3 regions of the Neorhizobium tomejilense genome follow, and region 2 is predicted to be linked to each of the others. Evidence: riboswitches for the same ligand, from Rfam matches in the RefSeq annotation. Region 2 holds a riboswitch; each other region holds the start of a gene.
The links. Region 2 has a riboswitch for cobalamin ahead of ACSQ3G_RS19525 (CbtB domain-containing protein). Riboswitches for the same ligand answer to the same signal wherever they lie in the genome.
Positions count from the first base shown of each region.

Region 1: linked by a shared signal. The riboswitch ahead of bluB (5,6-dimethylbenzimidazole synthase) and the one ahead of ACSQ3G_RS19525 (CbtB domain-containing protein) in region 2 are both predicted to bind cobalamin.
Region 3: linked by a shared signal. The riboswitch ahead of ACSQ3G_RS31455 ((2Fe-2S) ferredoxin domain-containing protein) and the one ahead of ACSQ3G_RS19525 (CbtB domain-containing protein) in region 2 are both predicted to bind cobalamin.

Region 1 covers NZ_CAXUSO020000001.1:1,532,251-1,536,914, reverse strand. Annotated here, with positions in the region: gene ACSQ3G_RS07930 (NADP-dependent malic enzyme) at 1-590, shown strand, start outside; gene ACSQ3G_RS07925 (hypothetical protein) at 741-1,427, shown strand; gene bluB (5,6-dimethylbenzimidazole synthase) at 1,428-2,114, opposite strand; cobalamin riboswitch at 2,195-2,379, opposite strand; gene ACSQ3G_RS07915 (TolB family protein) at 2,407-3,237, opposite strand; gene ACSQ3G_RS07910 (NAD+ synthase) at 3,253-4,664, opposite strand, start outside.
Region 2 covers NZ_CAXUSO020000001.1:3,958,576-3,963,239, reverse strand. Annotated here, with positions in the region: gene cobN (cobaltochelatase subunit CobN) at 1-248, opposite strand, end outside; gene cobW (cobalamin biosynthesis protein CobW) at 266-1,303, opposite strand; gene ACSQ3G_RS19530 (DUF1636 family protein) at 1,300-1,710, opposite strand; cobalamin riboswitch at 1,816-2,055, opposite strand; cobalamin riboswitch at 2,115-2,343, shown strand; gene ACSQ3G_RS19525 (CbtB domain-containing protein) at 2,381-2,557, shown strand; gene ACSQ3G_RS19520 (CbtA family protein) at 2,571-3,332, shown strand; gene cobO (cob(I)yrinic acid a,c-diamide adenosyltransferase) at 3,329-3,943, shown strand; gene ACSQ3G_RS19510 (cobyric acid synthase) at 3,946-4,664, shown strand, end outside.
Region 3 covers NZ_CAXUSO020000002.1:1,832,661-1,837,324, reverse strand. Annotated here, with positions in the region: gene ACSQ3G_RS31465 (ABC transporter permease) at 1-239, opposite strand, end outside; gene ACSQ3G_RS31460 (ABC transporter substrate-binding protein) at 248-1,744, opposite strand; gene ACSQ3G_RS31455 ((2Fe-2S) ferredoxin domain-containing protein) at 1,741-2,550, opposite strand; cobalamin riboswitch at 2,648-2,841, opposite strand; gene aztD (zinc metallochaperone AztD) at 2,890-4,128, opposite strand; gene ACSQ3G_RS31445 (substrate-binding domain-containing protein) at 4,459-4,664, shown strand, end outside.

The DNA of each region.
Region 1 (4,664 bases), 2.4 Mb from region 2:
TAAACCAGATCATCGGCAAGCGGCCGGGTGTCTGCGCCTTCTCGGGCCTCAGCCTGGTCATCTCCCAGCGCGGCGCGATGTTCTTCACCGACACGTTCGTCAACTACAACCCATCCGCGCAGGAGATCGCCGAGATCACCATTCTGGCGGCAGAGGAAATCCGCCGGTTCGGCATCGCCCCGAAGGCGGCGCTGATCTGCCACTCGAACTTCGGCTCGCGCGATTCCGAAAGCGCCCAGAAGATGCGGGCCGCCCTGAAGCTGGTCCGCCAGCGGGCGCCGGAGCTGGAAGTGGACGGCGAAATGCAGGGTGGCTCGGCATTGTCGGAAACGCTGCGCAAGCGGGCCATGCCGGACAGTTCGCTGACCGGCGAAGCCAACCTGCTGGTTTTCCCGAATCTCGATGCGGCAAACATCTCGCTCGGTCTGGTCCGCAATCTCACGGACGCACTGCATGTCGGCCCGATTCTTCTCGGGGCGGCCGAGCCGGCGCATATCCTGTCGTCCTCGGTGACGTCTCGCGGCGTGGTGAACATGGCGGCGCTTGCCGTCGTGGAAGCCTCGCAGCCAAATCTGCAGATTCAAGCCTGAGTTGCCGATCTTCTCCTGCTTTGGTTCGAGCCCCGTTTAGGGCTCGAACGGCACGCGGGCTTGAATTCACCGTGCGGTGATCGCGGCTTTATGAGATTATCAACCGGCACGTTCCATGATGCCATCTCCCATTAGGAGAGGATGCCGGAATTGCCGATACCGCTTCGCGGCCTGCTGACCATATCGCTCTTGCTTCTGCCTGCCGCAGCGCTGGCGGGGGACCCTGCCGTTTGTGCAGCCCTTTACCGGAAACTTGGAAACAGCCCGCAGATCATCGGCAACACGTCCGCGGCGCGCAGCTACGCCCAGCAGCTTGGCGAATACAATGCCGATATCCGGGAATTGCGGGTCGACATGCGCCGGGCCGGCTGCGGCAATGGCAGCGTCGTGGTTCTGGGTGGCCCGAATGCCGAGGTCTGTGGTCAGATGCGGGATGCGCTGGAAAGAATGGAACAGAGCCGCGACGCGCTGGCGGCGGAACGGAACAGTTCTCGGCAGATGATCCTGCCCTCGGAAGAGCGGAATGCCATTCTCGCCGCCATTCGCGAACAGCGCTGCATCCCCTCCTTCGAGCCGCTGCCGCCTGTTGTCGACGACCGCCGAAAGGTGCCGGGCATCGAACTTCCGAGAGAAGAGCAACCGTATTCCGGGATCACCAAGCTGCCGACCCGCCCGCAAAAGCCGCAGGCCGCGGTCCAGCCGCCGGTGCTCACGCCGCCGCCGGAGCGGCCATACGATCCAAACAAGAAGGTGCGCACCGTTGGGCCGGCTTTCCTGCCCGAAGCGGATATCGACCTCAGCAATCCGAAATCGGCAGGACCACAGCCGCAGCAGTGATCAACGGTTATCCCAGCGATCCTGAAAGATCAGCTCGTCCAGGGCCAAGCGCTGGCGCCAGCCCTTGAGCGCCAATTCCGGCTCGGCGTAGAGCCGGTCGGTATAACCGAGGCAGAGCCAGGCGACGATCTCGACGCGGTCGGGAATGCCCAGCAGTGCACGCACGTCCTCCTCGCGAAAGATGCTGACCCAGCCGACACCGACGCCCTCGGCCCTTGCCGCAAGCCACAGGTTCTGCACGGCGCAGACCGTCGAATAGACGTCCATGCGCGGGTTGTGGGTACGGCCGAGCACGACCGGGCCGGCACGATCCGGATCGCAGGTGACGCAGATCGACAGCGGTGCCTTGACGATGCCTTCGAGCTTGAGGCTGCGATAAAGGTCGCGGCTCTCTTCCGGAAACATCTCCACGGCTTCGTCATTGGCGCGCGAGAAGGCGGCGCGAGCCGCCTCCCGCACCGAGGGATCGCGGATGAGGATGAAATTCCAGGGCTGCATGAAGCCGACCGAGGGTGCCGAATGCGCGGCGCCAAGCAGCCGCCTTACTAGGTCGTCCGGCAGCGGATCGGGCAGGAACTGGTCGCGCGTGTCGCGGCGCGTCTCGATCGCCCTGTAGACGGCCGCGCGCTCGGCCTTCGAAAATTCACCGGCAGGCAGCAAGGCATGCGCGAAAGGATCAGGCTGCATCGTTTGTCCCCAACAATGCCGTCGCTCCCTTGCCTTTCAGAAGCAAGGAGAGGTCAGAAACCTTTCCGCCGTCCGCGCGGGCTGGTCTATCTTGTCAGGCCGGTCTTCTGACTTGGCTTCGTCCGCCTCCACCGCCGCCTTCCCGGTTTCCCAGTGGCTTATCCTGCGGCCGAGCGTCCACCTCACAGCGTTGGGCACGTTCCGGCTCCACCCCGGATTCCCGATTCTCCGGCTTGTGGCCGGCACCTGACAGGATCGGTTATGCCCTTACGCGATCCTCGGCGCAAGGCGCTCATGCGACGGGGAAGTAGCGCACATAGGCAAACTCATCGCCATCCGGCGACCAGTTCGGTGAGTTCATCGTGCCCTGCCCGCCAAAGAGCTCGAACAGCGTTTCGACATTGCCGCCGTCCATGTCCATCAGCCCGACGCGGACGTCGAGATCGCGCGGGTGGTCGAAGACATCGGCGTCGTAGGAGACGAAGACGATCTTGTCACCCCTTGGTGATGGATGCGGAAACCAGTCGCCGTAACCGCTGTCGGTGATCCGCTCGGCCACGCCGCCGGCGGCCGGGACGCGCCAGATCTGCGTCAGCCCGGTGCGACTGGAATTGAAATAGATCCATTTCCCATCCGGCGAATAGTCCGGCCCGTCGTTGCGGCCCTCGCCGAACGTCAGCCGCGTCTCGTTGCCGCCTTCGATGCCGATCGAATAGATATCGAACTCGTCGCCGCGGATGCCGCAATAGGCGAAGCTTTTTCCGTCCGGCGACCAGCCATGCCAGTAGGACGGCAGGTTCCCGGTCACCAGCCGCGGCACGCCGCCGCCCGCGGGCAGCACATAGATCGCCGACTTGCCGAACTCTACCTTGTCGGAAATGGCGATCAGCGAACCGTCCGGCGAAATGCCGTGGTCGTTGTTGCATTGGCGGGCAAAGCCGGTATCGACCAGTTCAGGCCCATCATCACCCGCCGGTGACAGACGATAGATCAGGCCCTCGCTGTTGAGCATCAGGTAGCGCCCGTCGGGCGACCAGTTGGGCGCCTCGAACAAGGCTTCCGTCTGCCAGACCACCCGCATCGTCCTCGTCCGGATATTGAAGATCTCGACCGAGCTGCGCAGGGCCATGATCCTCTCCTACCGATCGCGGAAACGGTTGGTGATCGGATAACGCCGATCGCGGCCGAAGTTCTTCTTGGTGATCTTGACGCCCGGCGCCGATTGGCGCCGCTTGTATTCGGCGAGATAGAGCAGGTGCTCGATCCGGTGAACGGTCGCGATGTCGTGGCCGCGGGCAACGATCTCCTCGGTCCCCATCTCCAGCTCGACCAGGCATTCGAGGATATCGTCGAGCACCGGATAGGGCGGCAGCGAATCCTGGTCGGTCTGGTTGGGCCTGAGTTCCGCGGACGGAGCCTTGGAGATGATGTTCTTCGGGATCACCTCGCCGCTCGGGCCAAGAGCCGTCGGCGGCAGATGATCGTTGCGCCAGGCGGCCAGCGCATAGACCTGCATCTTGTAGAGGTCCTTGATCGGGTTGAAGCCGCCATTCATGTCGCCGTAGAGGGTCGCGTAGCCGACCGACATTTCCGACTTGTTGCCGGTCGTCACCACCATCGAACCGAACTTGTTGGAGATCGCCATCAGGATCGTGCCGCGCGCGCGGCTCTGGAGGTTCTCCTCGGTGATGCCCTCCTCGGTTCCTTCGAACAGCTCGGCCAGCGCCGACGAAAAACCGTCCACCGGCTCGGCGATCTGCACGATGTCGTAGCGGCAGCCGAGCGCCTTGGCGCAATCGGCCGCGTCCTTCAGCGAATCCTCGGAGGTGTAGCGGTAGGGCAGCATCACCGTGCGCACCCTCTCCTCGCCCAGCGCATCGACGGCGATCGCCGCGCAGATGGCACTGTCGATGCCGCCGGACAGGCCGAGCACAACCGACTTGAAGCCGTTCTTGTTGACGTAGTCGCGGAAGCCCAGAAGGCAGGCGCGATAGTCCGCCTCCTCCTTTTCCGGAATGCGCGCCATCGGCCCGCGGGCGCAATGCCAGGTCTCGCCAATCCGTTTCCATTCGGTGACGGCCACGGCCGGCTCGAACTGGCTCATCTGGAAGGCGAGCGACTTGTCGGTGTTGAAGCCGAAGCTTGCGCCGTCGAAGACCAGTTCGTCCTGGCCGCCGAGCTGGGCGGCATAGATCATCGGCAGGCCGGTCTCGATCACCTGCTTCAGAACGACCTGATGGCGGATGTCGACCTTGCCGCGAAAATAGGGCGAACCGTTCGGCACGAGCAGGATTTCCGCCCCGCTCTCCGAGAGCGTCTCGCAGACGCCGAGATCGCCCCAGATATCCTCGCAGATCGGGATGCCGAGCCGGACGCCGCGGAAATTGACGGGGCCAGGCATCTCGCCGGCGATGAAGACCCGCTTCTCGTCGAACTCGCCATAGTTCGGCAGATCAATCTTGTCGCGCACCGCAATCACCTTGCCGCCGTCGAGCACGGCGATCGAATTGTGCCGGCCTTCCGCGCCCTGACGCGGGAAGCCGATGATGA
Region 2 (4,664 bases):
ATGCGCACGAGGATGATCTTGGCGTGGGCCGCCGTCTTCTCGACCCACAGATCGACGGACATCGGATGGCGCAGGTCGGAAAGACTGGTCAGCCGCAGGCTCGGCAAATTCGAACCCCAGACGGCGGAAAGGCCGTTCAGGTCGCTGCCGGAAAAGGACAGCACCACCACGTCGGCCGGCGACTGATTGAGGTCGACCGGTTCGATGAGGTCGTCAAGCGACGACGATGTGGTGGCGAGTATGTGCATCCTTCCCTCGGGCCTACTTATGCGGCCAGCATCCTTTCGATCGCGGCGCGGTCGATGCCTTTTTCGCCGATCACGACAAGGCGGCTTGTCCGCGCTTCGCCGGGTGCCCAGGCGCGGTCGAAATAGTGGTTCACGCGCGATCCTACCGCCTGAACCTGCAGGCGCATCGGCTTGTTCGCGACTTCCACGAAGCCTTTTATGCGCAGCACGTTTTCCGCCTCCGCCGTCGCGGAAATGCGTGCGGCGAGCTGTTCGGCGTCGGCGACTGCGGCCAGATCGACGACGAAGCTGTCGAAATCGTCGTGATCGTGGTCGAGTTCGTCGTCGTGATGGGTCTTGCGGTTTTCGATATCGTCCTCGACGGCGAGGCCGAGGCCGATCAGCACTGCCGGATCGATGGCGCCGTTGGCGGCCGAGACGATTTTCACGGCACGTGGCAGATGGGCGGACACGCGATCCCTGGCGGTCGCAAGGCCGGCGGCATCCAGGAGGTCGCTCTTGGTGAGCACGATCATGTCGGCACAGGCCACCTGGTCCTCGAACACTTCCTCGACCGGATCGTCATGGTCGATCGAACCGTCCGCGTTGCGCTGCGCTTCCAGCGCCTCGTGATCGTCGGCGACGCGACCTTCGGCGAGTGCCAGTCCATCGACCACGGCAATCACGGCGTCCACCGTCACTCGCGCCTTGACGTCAGGCCACTGGAAGGCCTGGACGAGGGGCTTCGGCAACGCGAGGCCCGAGGTTTCGATGAGGATGTGATCGACGCGGGGTTCGATGGCCAGGATCCGGTCGATCGCCGGCACGAAATCGTCCGCCACGGTGCAGCAGATACAGCCGTTGGCAAGCTCGATGATGTTGTCCTCCGGGCAGCTTTCGATGCCGCAGCCCTTCAGCACGTCGCCGTCTATGCCGACATCGCCGAATTCGTTGACGATGATTGCCAGCCGCTTGCCCTTCAGGTTTTCGATCAGGTTGCGGATCAGCGTGGTCTTGCCGGCGCCTAAGAACCCGGTAACGACGGTGCAGGGAACGCGGTCGAACGAAACGCTCATGATGGCATGTCCTCGTGGTGATGAAAGGGTGGAATACGGGCCGTCATGCCCTTGCCGCGCAGGCAGGTCGGGCGGCCGCGAAGGGGAAGGAAGCCGCGCTCGTCCTCGGCCAGCATCATCGCGCCGGTGACGATGTCCTCGACATTGTCGAGCGAGAGATGGCCGAAGACATAGGACCAGCCGCTCTTGTGGTTGAAGGCGGCGCTCGGGCTTTTTTCGCAACTGGCAAGGCAGGTGACCGGCTTGACCGCGAGCGGCTTGCCGTTTGCTGCCTCGCGCAGCGCCGCGATTAGTGCGATGCCGGGCCGGATTTCGCCGTCGGACGCGTCACGGCAATTGGTGCAGACGAAAATCGTCACATCTGCCGGGCCGGCGGTTGCCGGATCATCTGGTCGGTGGTCACTCATCGGTCAGCCGCGTTCCCGCCGGGGTCGAAAATCGGGGCGCGGAGCAGAAGGTCGAAACCCCTCTGCGGTGATCGAGAACTTCCTCCGGAGCACCCCGCCCGGTGAAGCAAAATTAATCGGACGGCAGGTCTCCTGGCTCGCGGGTCGTCGCCATTTGCCTGCCTTCCCAGGATACCGTTGGCCGGATTTCCCAGTGGCTTGACGGCCAAATGGCCGTTTTAGGCAATGGCTCGCCGCCTACAGTTGCGGGGGCAGCCGCGGCATTGATCCTGAAAAAGGGATCGCACCGCATTCTCTCTTAGCCCTCCCCGTTGCCGGAAAGGGACCATCTCCTTTCAAGTAAGCCCGGTCGCAGGCCCATGTCAATGCGTCGCAAAGGCGATTGCCGTGACGCCGAATTCGTCTATAGTGACCGAGCCTATGGTGCCCGAAAGGGTTTTAGAGGGAATGCGGTGCGACGGATTTCTGCCGTCCAACCCGCGGCTGCCCCCGCAACTGTAAGCGGAAAGTCTTCGACCAAAACGGCCGTGCGGCCGTCAAGCCACTGGGAAATCCGGCCAACGGGATCCTGGGAAGGCGGGAGAAGGCGTCCGATCCGCGAGCCAGGAGACCTGCCAGAGGCGGCAAAGAACGTGAACGGCCCTCGGGTGGAGGGCGAAAGGACGAGACCATGGTTACGAATTCTGCTGCAGCTGCAGTCAGCCTCTCCGCTTCGAAAATCATTCCCCTCAGCATGACGGCCCTGCTCGGCCTGTTCATCGTCGGCTTTGTCGGTTTCTCGCATCTGGAAGTCGTCCATAACGCCGCGCATGACACGCGCCACTCGCTCGCCTTTCCCTGCCACTGAGGAGTTCTCCCCAATGTCGTTGTTTCGCAACATCGTCTTCACGGCGGTGATCGCCGGGCTTTTGTCCGGACTGCTGCTGACCGTGATGCAGAGCTTCTCCACCGTGCCGCTGATCCTGCAGGCGGAAGTGTTCGAGAATGCCGCGCCCGAGGCAGGCCACAGCCATGATGCTGCGCCGGCCGCAGGTGCCACGGCATCGGCCGCCGAGCATCACCACGGCGACGAAGCGTGGGCTCCCGCCGACGGCTTCGAGCGTTTCATCTATACTGCTGCCGCCGACATGCTGTCGGCTATCGGTTTTGCCCTTGTCCTGGTTGCCGCTTCGGAAGCGTTCGGCGGCTTCAAGGGCTGGCGCGGCGGCCTGATGTTCGGCATTGCCGGCTTCCTCGCCGTCATCCTCGCGCCCGGCCTTGGCCTGCCGCCGGAACTGCCCGGCATGCCGGCTGCGGAACTCGGCCCGCGCCAGATCTGGTGGGTCTCGACGGCGGTCTGCACGGCAATGGGTCTCGGCCTGCTCGCCTATACCCGCTCGGCCGTGTTCGCAGCGCTTGCGATCGTGCTGCTGATCGCCCCGCATCTGGTCGGCGCGCCGCTGCCGCCAAGCCATGAAACGGCGGTCCCGATGGATCTCCATGCCCGCTTCGTCAACGCCGTCTATGCCACCAACCTGGTGTTCTGGGCCGTGCTCGGTGCGCTTACCGGTGTGGTCCGCGAACGATTCCGGGCCGGCGAGGAAGCTTCTGCCGGATCCCCGGCGAAGCTCGCTTCCCGGTGAAGGAGATCGACGAGGCGTCCGTCGAGCGTCACCGCGCCAAGATGGCGAACCGCAAGGCGGTGCAGGATGCGGAAGTGGCCGAGAAGACCCAGGAAAAGGGTCTTCTCATCGTCCATACCGGCTCGGGCAAGGGTAAATCCACCGCCGCTTTCGGCCTGGCGCTGCGCATGCTCGGCAACAACCGCCGGGTCGGCGTCGTGCAGTTTATCAAGGGCGCCTGGTCGACGGGGGAGCAGCCGGCGCTTGCCGTCTTCGGTGACCGCGTCGTCTGGCACACGATGGGCGAGGGTTTCACCTGGGAAACCCAAGACCTGAAGCGTGACGTTGCTGCGGCGGAGAAGGCCTGGGAAAAGGCGCTCGAGCTGATGGCGGACGAGACGATCGGGCTCGTCATCCTCGACGAACTCAACATCGCACTTCGTTATGACTATCTCGATCTCGACAAGATCGTCGCGGCGCTCCAGGCGCGACGGCCGGACCTGCATGTGGTCGTTACCGGCCGCAATGCCAAGCCTGCGTTGATCGAGGCGGCCGACATGGTCACCGAGATGACGCTGGTCAAACATCACTTCAAGGCGGGCGTGAAGGCCCAGGCCGGCATCGAGTTTTAGCCATGGTTCGGGTCAAGCCAGCTCGGGCGCTGATGTTTCAGGGAACGGGCTCGGATGTGGGCAAGTCGCTGGTGGTGGCCGGCCTTGCCCGCGCCTTTACGCTGCGCGGCCTGAAGATCATGCCGTTCAAGCCGCAGAACATGTCGAACAATGCCGCGGTCACCGCGGATGGCGGCGAAATCGGCCGGGCGCAGGCGCTGCAGGCGCGTGCCGCCGGCGCACCGCTCAGCGTCCACATGAACCCGGTGCTCCTGAAGCCGCAGAGCGAGGTGGGTGCGCAGGTCGTGGTGCAAGGCAGGGTCGAAGGCAATGCCAAGGCCGCCGAGTATCAGATGCTCAAACGGACGCTGATGCCGCGGGTTCTCGAAAGTTTCGGGCTTCTTCGCAATCAGGCCGATCTGGTGTTGATCGAAGGTGCCGGCAGCGCCTCGGAAATCAATCTTCGCCAGAACGACATCGCCAATATGGGGTTCGCGCGGGCCGCCGGCGTGCCGGTGGTGCTGATCGGCGATATCGACCGCGGCGGGGTGATCGCCAGCCTTGCCGGCACTAGGTTGGTGCTCGATCCCGAAGATGCGGCAATGATCCGGGGCTTTATCGTCAATCGGTTTCGGGGCGACCCAGCCCTGTTCGCAGACGGCATGCGGATGATTGGGGAACTCACGGGCTGGCATTCGGTCGGGCTGTTGCCGCATTTTGCCGATGCGGCCCGGCTGCCGGC
Region 3 (4,664 bases), on a different contig from region 2:
CGGCCCCAGTCGCCGCTGAGGAAATCCGCCAGCCAATGCAGATACCTGACCGGCAGCGGCTGATCGAGCCCCCACTGCGCCCTCAACGCGGCGACGGTTTCCTCCGTCGCCGGCAGGTTCCAGACACGAATGGCGATCGCGACCGGATCGGCCGGCATCAAGGTGATGACCGAGAAAGAGGCGAGCGAAACCGCCAGCAACCCCGTTATCGATTGTATGCCGAACCGGGCCAGTCGCATCACGTGGCCTACTCCGCCTCGCCGATATCGGCGCGCAGGACGTGGTAGTCGGATCCCCACGGCTCGTAGTTCTTCAGCCGCTTCGACAGGCCGACATACCAGACGGGCGATACCAGGAAGGAGACGGGCGCATCGGCGAAGAGTTTCTGCTGGGCATCCAGCGCGATCGCCACCCGCTTTGCCGGATCACCCTCGGTCGCAAACCGGTCGAGGATCGCGTCGAAATCCGGCGAGGCATATTTCGCATAGTTCAGCGAAGCGCCGCTTCTCAGCATCGAGTTCAGGAAAAAGGCGGCGTCGCCGCTCGGGGCCGTGTGCTGCGCCCAGAGCGCGATGTCAAAGTCGCCGGCCGAAGCTACCTGCTGGATGTTCTCCACCACCTGCGTATCGACCCCGATGCCGATCTTGGCGAGTTCCGCCTTGACCACCGGCAGCATGGTGACGAGATCCGGGCGCTGCGGATAGGTGATGACCAGCAGGCGCAGCGGCGTGCCGCCCCTTTCGCGCATGCCGCCGCTGCCTCTTGCCCAGCCGGCTTCGTCGAGCAGCGCGCCAGCCCTGGCAAGATCGGTGGGGCGTGCCTCCCGGCCGGCAAAGGGGAAATAGGCGGCGTAGGCACCGGTCGCCGGTTCGCCGCCGTTGATCGCGGCTGCAAGCTCCTTGCGGTCGAAGGCCAGATCGATCGCCCGGCGCACCTTCACGTCAGCCATCAGCGGCCGGGCGGTATTGAAGAAAGCGAGATACTGGTACCCGACCGGGAACGACTTGATCGTCAGGTCCGGGTTGGTCTTGAGCCGGGTAACGACCTCCGACGGCAAGCCGAAAGCCATGTCGAGTTCGCCTGCTTCGAGCGCCAGCGTCAGGGTCTGGGCATCACCGAACTTGCGGAAATTGACCGGCGAACGCTGGTCGGCGCCAGCGAAATGCACGTTGGGCTCCAGCGTGATCGAGGCATCCGTCTTGAAGGCGGAGATCCGGTAAGGACCGCTGAAGACGGCATTGCCGGCCTCGGTGGGTTTGTAGGCAATCAGCGGCCATTCGGCGAAGAGTGCCTGAATGAACGGCACCGGCTTTTCGGTCGTCACCTTCAGCGTCAGGTCGTCGACCGCCTCGAAGCTCAGCTTGCCGCCGGTCGCGAGCGCCGCCTTGTTATTGGCGAACGTGGTATCGAAACCGGCTGCCAGTGCCCTGGCGGTGACGGGCGTGCCATCGGAGAACAGGCGGCCGGGTTTCAGGGTCACGGTCCAGGTCAGGTCTGCGACGCGCTCGGCCTTCGCGGCCAGCTCCGGCACGAGCTTGCCGTCCCGATCGACGGTGAAGAGGTTCTCGCCGACGCCATGGCTGACCAGCGCCCAGCCGTTCGACCCCTTGGCCGGGTCCGTGCCGCTGGTGATGTAGGTGGCTCCGACGCGAAGCGGCTCGCCTGCGAAGACAGTGCCTGCGGCGGCAAAGGTGGCGGCGGTGAACCAGGCGGCGGCCAAGCGCGATAGCGTCTGTGACGTCAATTCTCTCTCCTGTTGTTCTGTTCGGATGGGGTGCGAAGCCGCTGCTTGCGGCCCGTTGGGTGATAGGCGAAGTTCTCGACGATCCGGCCGCCAAGCAGGTGCTCGCCGACGATCCGGTCGATCGCATCTTCGGTGACGCCGCCGTAATAGGTGCCTTCCGGAAACACCTGCAGCACGGGCGCCAGACTGCAGGGACCGAGACAGGTGGATTTTGCGGTCATCGTGCCGTCGCCGGCAGCGCGCAATTTCTGCCGCTCCTGCTGGTTGCGCAGATGTCCCCAGATCACATCGGCTCCGGCCGCGTTGCAGGGGCCGCCCTGGCAGACGAGTGCGCGGCGTTTCTGGGCTGGCACGAGTGAACCTTCGATGACGGGTGGGTTTTCGGTTTTCGGGACATCCAGCTCCTCGGCCGTCTCCAGCAGCTCGCCGAGAAGCTGCGCCATCAGCGTGCTGGAGGCGATATCCCTGGCGATGGACAAGGCCGGCCAGGGGCGGCTGTCGGCGGCCTTCCAGCGTGTCAGCGATTTCGTCAGCCAGATATGAAAGCTCGGCTCCATGGGCAGGACGAGCGGCACGATGATGACGGTTTCGACATCCTCGTCGAGCAGATTGGACAGCGCTTGGCGCAGCGAGGGGGTTCCCTGCTCGGTAAAGGCGAACCGGACGATTCCGGCCCCGGTCATGCCGGCCGCAAGCTCCGCGAGCCGCTGCATTTCCAGATGCGGCGACGCCGCAAAGGCGGATTTGGCGATCAGGAGGACGGCGCGCCCGGATACGTTCTGGGAAGATAATCCCTGTGTTTTCACTGCCTTCGTCTCACTCAAGGAGGAGGCAGCAAAAATGAAGGTTGCGGCAGGCACGATGGCCCGACGGAACCGTCATTCCTGTGGCACACCCCGACCACGGAACTTCTATCGTCAGGCAGGTCTCCTGGCTTGCGGGTCAAAGCCTTCATCGTCCGTCTTCCCGGCATTGTTGCCAGTGACATGTTGGACGAACGGCTCACCGCTCACAGTTGCGGGACAGCTCCGGTTTTTACCGGATTCCCTCTTAGCTTCCATCGCGGGACGGAAGAACCTTGACGCCGCGAACTTACACTCCCTCTGCCGACTGTCAACAGCGCCGCTTCATGCAGAATCATCGCATCAATGCGATGCGCCGGAGCCACCGACGGCAACGATCGTAAAGGGTTTTCCTTCGACGGGAATCGTCCGGACCTCCTTCAGGCTTTCCGCATCGACAACGCGAACCAGCGAGTGCCGCGGATCGGCAATGACGATATGACCGTCCGCAACGGCAAGGCGCGGCCGCGGATCACGCCAATGGCCGTCCTTGCTGTAGGGCTCGGTGACCTTGACCTTGCGAGCGATCTCGCCCTTGATCACGTCCAGCACATGAAGATCGCCGTCCTCCGTCAGGATGTAGGCATTGCGCGGCGTTGCCGGGTCCAGCAGGAAGTCGACGCGGCGGGTGGGCAGGGCGATCAGCCGGAAATGCTCCTCGGCGTCCGGATCGATCAGGACGATTTTGTCTTCGCCGTAGTTGCCGAGGAAGAACTGCATCGCCTTGCCACCAAGCAAGGTCCCGGTGCTGCCCTTTGGCAGGTCCGCCGGGTAAGCGAGCATTTCCAGCTTCGGGCCATCAATGCCCCCCGGGCCGGCAACGAGAACGCCTTCCTTGCAACCGAAGGCAACCAGCCGGGCCGAGGTGGCCTCGCCGTGAAGATCGGTGCATTTCGCGACGTCACCGAGCTGCTTGCCCGCTTCATCGACGACGCGAAGGCCGACCCTCGGCGGCAGTTCGTCGGGCTTGGTTTGGATTTCAGTGTTCGGGACCGACACGAGCACGAAACGACCCATCGTTACCGCTACGCCGTGATGCGGCTTCGTCGTGTCGACTGTCTTCACGTCGGCCCTGCCTTCGAGAAGAGCTGTTTCGTCGATGATATCCGCCTTGCCGCCTCGATCGTAAAAGAGGACCGCATGGTCGTCATGCGGGACGACGTGGAAAGGACGCTTGCCTTCGAAAGTCACGGGCAGCAACCCGACCTCGGAAACCTCCAGATCCCGATGCTCCCCGTGATCGGAGAAATCGATGCCAGTCCTGATGACGTGCACGATGTCATGATCTGACTGGGTAGCGAATACGGTCTGGCCGGAGGCACTAGCGGTCAGGGCCGCGGGACCCTTGACGTCATAGCGGCCGAGTTCCTTGCCGTTCTCGAAGTTGATGGCACGCACGACGGGGTTCGTGTGATCGCCGACAAACAGGCGCCATGCCTCCTTCGTCTCATGATCTTCATCGGCAAACGCTCCGGACGCCGCGAAGATAAGACCTGATGCGACAGCAGCTAGCAGACGATTTGGAGTGAGGGACAAATTCATGAGGTTCCTTCCTTATTGTTTGAACTTTTCCGCGCCGAGTGGCTATCCAACACATGACCGGCCTACCGATTTACGGTTGTTTCGATCGCGAACTAAATTATGTTATATCGTTACATCCAATTGATGATTGTAATAACATTACATAAGCGACCGTTGTCAATCCCTGTGATGACGACATTTGCCTGTTTCACGCTCAAGGACTGCCTGGCGGCAGTCGGCCTTGCCGTTTGAGAAAAATCCGTCGTTGCTGACATAAAACTCTTACATATCGGGAGGAAATCTGCCGTTGGCGGGCCGTGGGACCTGCCGAACGGAAGAGGACCTTCTCCGATGACGACATTGCAGCAGGTGGCGACACGAGCCGGATGTTCGCTGGCGACGGCGAGCCGGGCGCTCAATCGCAACGGCAATGTCAGCGATCGCATGGCCCGCAGGGTCCGCCGCGCGGCGGCAGAGCTCGGTTACCGGCCGATCAATTCAGCGGCCGGCAGGCCCGGGCAACGGCCGATCGTCGGCGTGCTGATCCCCAGCATCAC